Regions from separate parts of the Chryseobacterium sp. AG363 genome, predicted to be linked through region 1. Evidence: riboswitches for the same ligand, from Rfam matches in the RefSeq annotation. Region 1 holds a riboswitch; each other region holds the start of a gene.
The links. A riboswitch is a leader RNA that binds a small molecule or an ion and turns the genes downstream of it on or off. The one in region 1 is predicted to bind cobalamin.
Positions count from the first base shown of each region.

Region 1 (2,203 bases):
GGTCTTCTTTGCCCGAAACTTAATCCAAACCAGTCATTGTTACTCAGTTGAATCTGAGAAAGATTGGCTTTTGTTTGCCAGCTTGATAGATCTTTTCCTTTATATAACTTCCAGCTGTCTGATCCGGAAGTATTTCCAGTAAATGAATTCAATGTTAAATTAGTAATCTGATTATTCGCTGATGCAAAATTGAAATAGGAAGCTTGAGACTGGATCAGTTGTAACGCCTGTTCAGCAGTTATGCTTCCGTTATATTTAATTCCAAAAACAAAAGAATTGGCATTTCCGTTGGCATTATCAGTTCCGAAATCAATAACGACAAGACTTTTATTAGTTCCGCTTCCTACCCAGTTTGTAACCTGCGAGGGAACAAACCAAGCAGAACTGTAGGCTGGAACTGGTGGGGAAGGCATTGTAGGAGGGGAAAAACTATAAGAAGCTCCATACCATCTTCCGTCCACTAAAAGATCATTGTTCACACCATTATTGAATGCCATAGTTGATGGAGTGTTTCCTGACCAGGTTGACCAATAGTCGTCAAGGCTGGGAGTATGATGATTGTAATTTAAACTGTACAGAAATCCGGATGGTATTTCAATTTCCATTTTAGGTTCTGCAGCGGCAATAGCAGTAATCATGTCTTCCATGGTTAAGCCATTTCCGTCAAAACGGTATCCCCAAGCATAAGAATTTGGGGTGCTGTCATCATTAAAGTCTGCAATGAAATATGCTTTTTTAGAACCGGTTCCTACCCAAAATTTAATGTCGTTTTCTGTGAATTGGGCCGACAATACCTGCATGCAAAGCAGTAAGAAAAAAAGATAGATTTTTCTCATGATATAATTAATTTAAAGTTTTATTCCCGAAACTTATCTTCAGAGCAGAACTAATTCTTTCTCTGAATCTGGTGTTTTAAGGCAGGTCTCCTGGCTCACATCTTACAACTTCCTTCCCGGATTTTCAGATCCAGTGGTTTTTGTGCAGTAAGTTTAAACAGTTTACAGTTGCGGGTACAGCTCAAGATTTGAATATTATTCTCACTTGATTCCCTATTAATGAACATTGTTCAGCCTTAAAACGCTGCAAATATATCATATAAATTGATAAGTCCGTTTTGTGAATTATTTTCCTTTAAAAAAAATGATTTTCAAATTGATTAATAATTTGGTTGGATTGTCGGTTTTTCATTTTTAAATAGATTCTTTTCTTATTTATCTTCAATGCATTCTGTCTGTTCAATTGTTAAAAAACAATTATCATTGTATTTAAGATCAGTTTACAATCAAGTCCTATTTTCGCAGCCATAAAATAGCATATGAAAAAATTACTATGTTCTGTGGGTATACTGGCTGTATTGGCTTCATGTAAAAGTGATGACGATATCGCAATGGTTAATCAGGATATTAATTATTCCAAACTCCCTCAGGAGTTTCCATTTTCAAAACTGACTACGATAAACGGAGTGGATGTTATCAACGGAGGTTTTGGATCCGGAGCTGCGGCTCATCCTACCAGAAAAGGCGAATTCTATGTCATTACCGATAGAGGACCTAACACCGACTTGCAGAATGGGAAAAAGTTTCTTACTCCTAATTTTACTCCAACCATTATGCATTTTAAAATCAATGCTGACGGAAATGTAAAGGTCATCAAATATATTAAACTTAAAAATCCATCCGGACAGCCTATTACCGGACTTCCAAATCCTGTTGGAATGGGGAGCACAGGGGAAGTAGCATATGATGCTTCCGGAAATGTCTTAGGTACTGATCAGTATGGTCTTGACAGCGAAAGTATTGTTGCTGCCGCTGACGGTACATTCTGGGTTTCTGATGAATATGGACCGCATATTGTACACTACAGTGCTGATGGAATGGAGATGGAAAGAATAAGCCCGATCGGAGTAAATACAGGACCAAGAAAATTACCTGCTGTTTTAGCGAAAAGAAGAGCCAACAGAGGAATGGAAGGACTTTGTATGAGCCCGGACGGAAGAACGCTGGTAGGAACCATGCAGTCGATGATGTATGTTCCCAGTAAGGCATTGGCTGCCAATAAAACTTTAACGAGAATTGTCACATTTGATACGGTTACAGGGCAGACTAAACAGTTTCTATATAAGCAGGAAGGAGGAGCTTCTGATTCAGTGTGCGATATTACCGCATTAAGCAATAATGAATTCCTGGTGATTGAAAGAGATGGA
Region 1 is NZ_RAQF01000005.1:321,770-323,972, forward strand. Features, by position in the region: gene DEU39_RS19885 (T9SS type A sorting domain-containing protein) at 1-836, opposite strand, end outside; cobalamin riboswitch at 899-1,090, opposite strand; gene DEU39_RS19890 (esterase-like activity of phytase family protein) at 1,316-2,203, shown strand, end outside.

Region 2 (2,203 bases), on a different contig from region 1:
GCCCATGTCATATATTCATTGAATGAATTTATTCCCGGGTATCCTGATTTTTTATCCCAATTCGTAAGGTTGAAGCTTTCCGTTATCTCCTTTGAGTACTGATCTGAAATAGGATTTACATACCCATGATCGATTTCTGAAAATACGGTGTGATTATCAAGAATCCTTCTTGCGAGATTACCTTTTAAATTTCCAAGGATAAGATCTTCTCCGATATTTGGAAAGTCTACAGTTAAGGAGCTATTGATATCCCTGTGGCAATTCTGTCCGCCTACCAAAGGAGATATGGCAATAATGTATTTCTTATCTGTTTCATTGGCTGGTCTTTTTGCTATTTTATCCAAAAAAGTATAAGTATCATTGATGTAATAATACTCTTTGTAATTGGCAATTAAAGTATTGTAAAACGACTGATGATTTTTATAAAAGGTTCTGTAATTTGATTTCTTTACAAAATCATTGATGAGCTCCAGATTTTCATCTACTTCTTTAGGACCAAAGGAATTGAAAGGAAAATCTCTTTTAAGTAAGCCTTTTTCATCAAAAGAAAATGCATAGAAATCAGTTCGGAAGCCTAAGAATTTTTTCCAATCTTTTCTTGAATAATTTACTTTTTTTAGTAAAGGATGATCTTTTACAGGCTCAAAATACGTAATGATTTCATCATAATACGGTGGGATTTTCTGTACGTCATAAGGATCTGTTCTGCCATATTCAGTGAGGGCCAGAATAATATTTCCTAATTCGTAACTTTCTGAAAGTTCAATTTTAACGTCTTTTTGTGCTCTTAATGTAATGGATAGGATAAGGGTAATGATTACAATAATCTTTTTCATGAAATATCGGTTCTTCTATAGTTTTTAGTGACAGCAATGTAAAAATAATTTTTTTGCCATGCTAAAAGTAAATATAAAAACAAATGAACTCCAATTATTCTTTGGTTGAGATATACTATGTTGTGTTGAATGGAAAAGTTTCGGGCGGCCAGAGGCCGCCCGAAACTTTATTGTTTATAGTATTTGGATTGGTTTCTTGAATTCGTCAATCGCTACAAAAGTAAAATCACCAATAATTGCTTTTTCTCTTTCATAGGAATACATCTGCTCGGTGTAAATTTCAACGTTTACTTTCATACTGGTTTTTCCCACGTATGAAACTTTCCCGATCAGCTCAACGATGGTTCCGGCAGGAATAGGTTTTTTAAAATCGATCTTGTCACTGCTTACCGTTACCACTCTTTTTCTGGCAAAACGGGTTGCTGTGATAAAAGCTACCTCATCCATCAGCTGCATCGCTGTACCTCCAAAAAGGGTATCATAGTGATTGGTTGTGTTAGGGAAAACCGCTTTAAAGATTCTGGTTTCGGATGCTTCAATTCTTTCTTCTGTAGTCATATATCATTATTAATTAAAGCGATAGGAAATGATTGGAAACAACAGAATAATAACAGGAACTTATAGAATTCCTGAAACAATCCATCAGATCAATACAACTTCAAATCGCGAAAGTTACATGTTTAAGAAAAAGGCAGGTCTCCTGACTTGTAACATCATTTATCTCCTTCCCATGCCTCGCACAGTGGATCTTTGATAAAGACTTCAGTTACTTACAGTTGCGCGACAGTCCGTGATTTTCACACGGTTCCCTTTTAATCTGCAGTGATGCAGAACCAATTTCTGTGATGAATAAGCGTAAAAACTTTTCGAATGCAAAAATAATGAATTTATTCCGGATTATGGTAAATAATCTGGCTGATTACTCTTCCTTTCTTAATCGTCCAGAGAGTAGTGTATCTGTTTTCCCCTGAACCGTTTATCATATAAAGAAAAATATTATCGTTGTCAAGTGAGGTTACTCCAACGTTTTCAAAATCCATGGTAGGCTGGAACATATTTTTGATGGCTTCTCTTACAAAAACAGATCCTCTTCCGGGCTGCTGTACTCTGATGGATTTGATTTCGGTCATACCTTCCGGAAGGTCATTTCCAATTCCCCATGGTTTTACTTTATCAATGGTAAGAATTTTTCCTTCGGCATCTTTTTCCTTTTTACGGTATCCTGCATTGGAAGGATAAATATCAATCACCACTTTGCTTCTTTGTGCAGTAGGAACCTTAGGATCAGAATTGTCAGTAAAAATAAGAGATCTTCCGTTTTTAGATTTAGATGGAGTGTAGGCAGGAAGCTGGTCTACATAAGCAAT
Region 2 is NZ_RAQF01000002.1:2,357,866-2,360,068, reverse strand. Features, by position in the region: gene DEU39_RS10715 (DUF4932 domain-containing protein) at 1-836, opposite strand, end outside; gene DEU39_RS10710 (acyl-CoA thioesterase) at 1,011-1,394, opposite strand; cobalamin riboswitch at 1,509-1,689, opposite strand; gene DEU39_RS10705 (hypothetical protein) at 1,724-2,203, opposite strand, start outside.
Region 2: it holds a riboswitch for cobalamin, as region 1 does, so the genes downstream of both, DEU39_RS10710 (acyl-CoA thioesterase) here and DEU39_RS19885 (T9SS type A sorting domain-containing protein) in region 1, are expected to answer to the same signal.

Region 3 (2,203 bases), on a different contig from region 1:
CGTCGGTTACTCCTAATGAAAGGCTTAAGCTTTCCGGAATAACATTCAGAATATCATCTAACTGTTCAGGATTTCTCACCAGATCAATATGCAATGTATTCACCGGAAGGGAAACAGCAATTGATGCATTATCTTTTAATCCGTCAAAATAAGTGGCAACGATAAATTTCAGTTTCGGAAAACGTTTTCTGATTTCGGCATACACAGAAAGATACGTTTCTTTGGCTTTTTCTGTTAAATCCAACGCCAGAAAAGGTTCATCAAACTGAATCCATTCCGCACCCTGGTCTTGAAGTTTGGTTAAAATCTCTGTATAGACTGGAAGAAGATTTCCAGCCAGATCCAATTTATCGAAGCCTTCTTCTTTTTCTTTTCCTAATAACAGATAAGAAACCAGTCCGATAATCACCGGTTTTGCATTGATTCCCGCTTGTTTTGCTCCGGCAAATTCATTGAAAATCTTATCTGAGCTCAGTTTAAACTGTTGATTTTTATAAAATTCCGGAACGATATAGTGATAGTTGGTATCGAACCACTTGGTCATTTCCATGGCAGTGATATCCAATCCGTCTTTCTGATATCCTCTTGCCATTGCAAAATAAAGATCCAATTCAGTATTATTCTTTTTAAGCACCACTTCATGGTAACGTGTTGGAATGGCTCCTACTACAAGGCTCATATCCAACACCTGATCATAGTATGAAAAATCATTACACGGGATAAGGTCTATCCCTGCTTCTTTCTGGATATTCCAGTTTTGGTTACAGATAGTTCTTCCGGTATTCAGAAGTTCTTCCAAAAGGATTTTACCTGACCAATACTGTTCGCAGGCTTTTTTGAGTTCTCTTTTGCTACCAATACGCGGATAGCCAAGGATGTGAGTTTGCATTTTTTAAAACTTTTTAATTAAACTTATTGGGAAAGTTCTTTAAAAGGCTTCGTAATGTTTTATCGGAAGAAGTTTCAGGAAAGTCATGACATAGCAGACAGCGTAATTTCCTTTACAAAAGAAAATACCCGAATCCGATATATCATCTGTATGACCCCAAAGCTTCAGACCGCGAAAGCATTGTCAATTCAGTAAAGGCAGGTCTCCTGACTTGTAACAGTTTCCGTCATCCTTCCCGCTTTTGGCAGTGGATCTGCAAGGACAGAAACCTTTGGTGTGTTACTTACAGTTGCGCGACAGCTCGTGATTTGCACACGATTCCCTATTAATCTACGTTAAGTAAAACCTTTTCTGTTTGATGAAGTATCTGTAAAGAACTGTACTTTTACCTTTAACTATGGTCATCAGTAAAAGTTTTTAATTTTGTGTAAAATTAGCAATACAGAATAAAAATACAATTATTATCAAATAATTAAGCAAATTAAACTTTTAAAAACAAAAATAAAAGCATAAAATTCTGTACATTTGAATGTTTTAATCATTTAAAAGAATAATATTCTGTGGAACAATTCGATGATAAGGACTTACAGCTGCTAAGGCTGCTCCAGAAAAATGCTAAACTCACCGTTAAGGAACTTGCGAAAGAGGTAAATCTTTCTACCTCACCTGTTTTTGAAAGGGTAAAAAGGCTTGAACAGGAAGGTTTTGTTAAAAGATATGCGGCCGTTCTTGATGCCGAAAAACTGAATCGCGGATTTACGGTTTTCTGCCAGATCAAGCTCAAAATTCACGACAGATCGGTAGGTTATGATTTTGTAAAGGAGATTTTAGAAATCGAAGAAGTTGCCGAATGTTACAATATTTCCGGGGATTTTGATTTCCTTCTGAAAGTTCAGGTACGGGATATGAAGCATTATCAGGATTTTGTATTCAATAAGCTTGGATCTGTGGATTCCATAGGGAGTACCCACAGTACGTTTGTGATGGCTGAGGTAAAGAATAACCATGGGCTGACTATTTAATGGAATAAAACCGGAAAACCTATTTATTCTTCAATCCATTTTCTGAACGAGGAAGTATTGCTTTGGCTTGTGACAAGATGATCTTTCTGCCCTTTTATCTGAACGGAAAGTGTATTTTTATTGTATCGCTCTATTCTTTCAATATGATGTTTCTGAACAAGCTCACTACGGTTGATCCTGAAAAAATCAGAAGGATTTAACTGCATTTCAATTTCTTTTAAAGTAGATTCATTCAACAGATGTTTTTTTCCTGCTGTATCAAAAGCAAAAACAACTCCTTCTTCTGCTCCAA
Region 3 is NZ_RAQF01000002.1:541,509-543,711, reverse strand. Features, by position in the region: gene metE (5-methyltetrahydropteroyltriglutamate--homocysteine S-methyltransferase) at 1-889, opposite strand, end outside; cobalamin riboswitch at 1,068-1,254, opposite strand; gene DEU39_RS02435 (Lrp/AsnC family transcriptional regulator) at 1,450-1,911, shown strand; gene DEU39_RS02430 (LytR/AlgR family response regulator transcription factor) at 1,935-2,203, opposite strand, start outside.
Region 3: it holds a riboswitch for cobalamin, as region 1 does, so the genes downstream of both, metE (5-methyltetrahydropteroyltriglutamate--homocysteine S-methyltransferase) here and DEU39_RS19885 (T9SS type A sorting domain-containing protein) in region 1, are expected to answer to the same signal.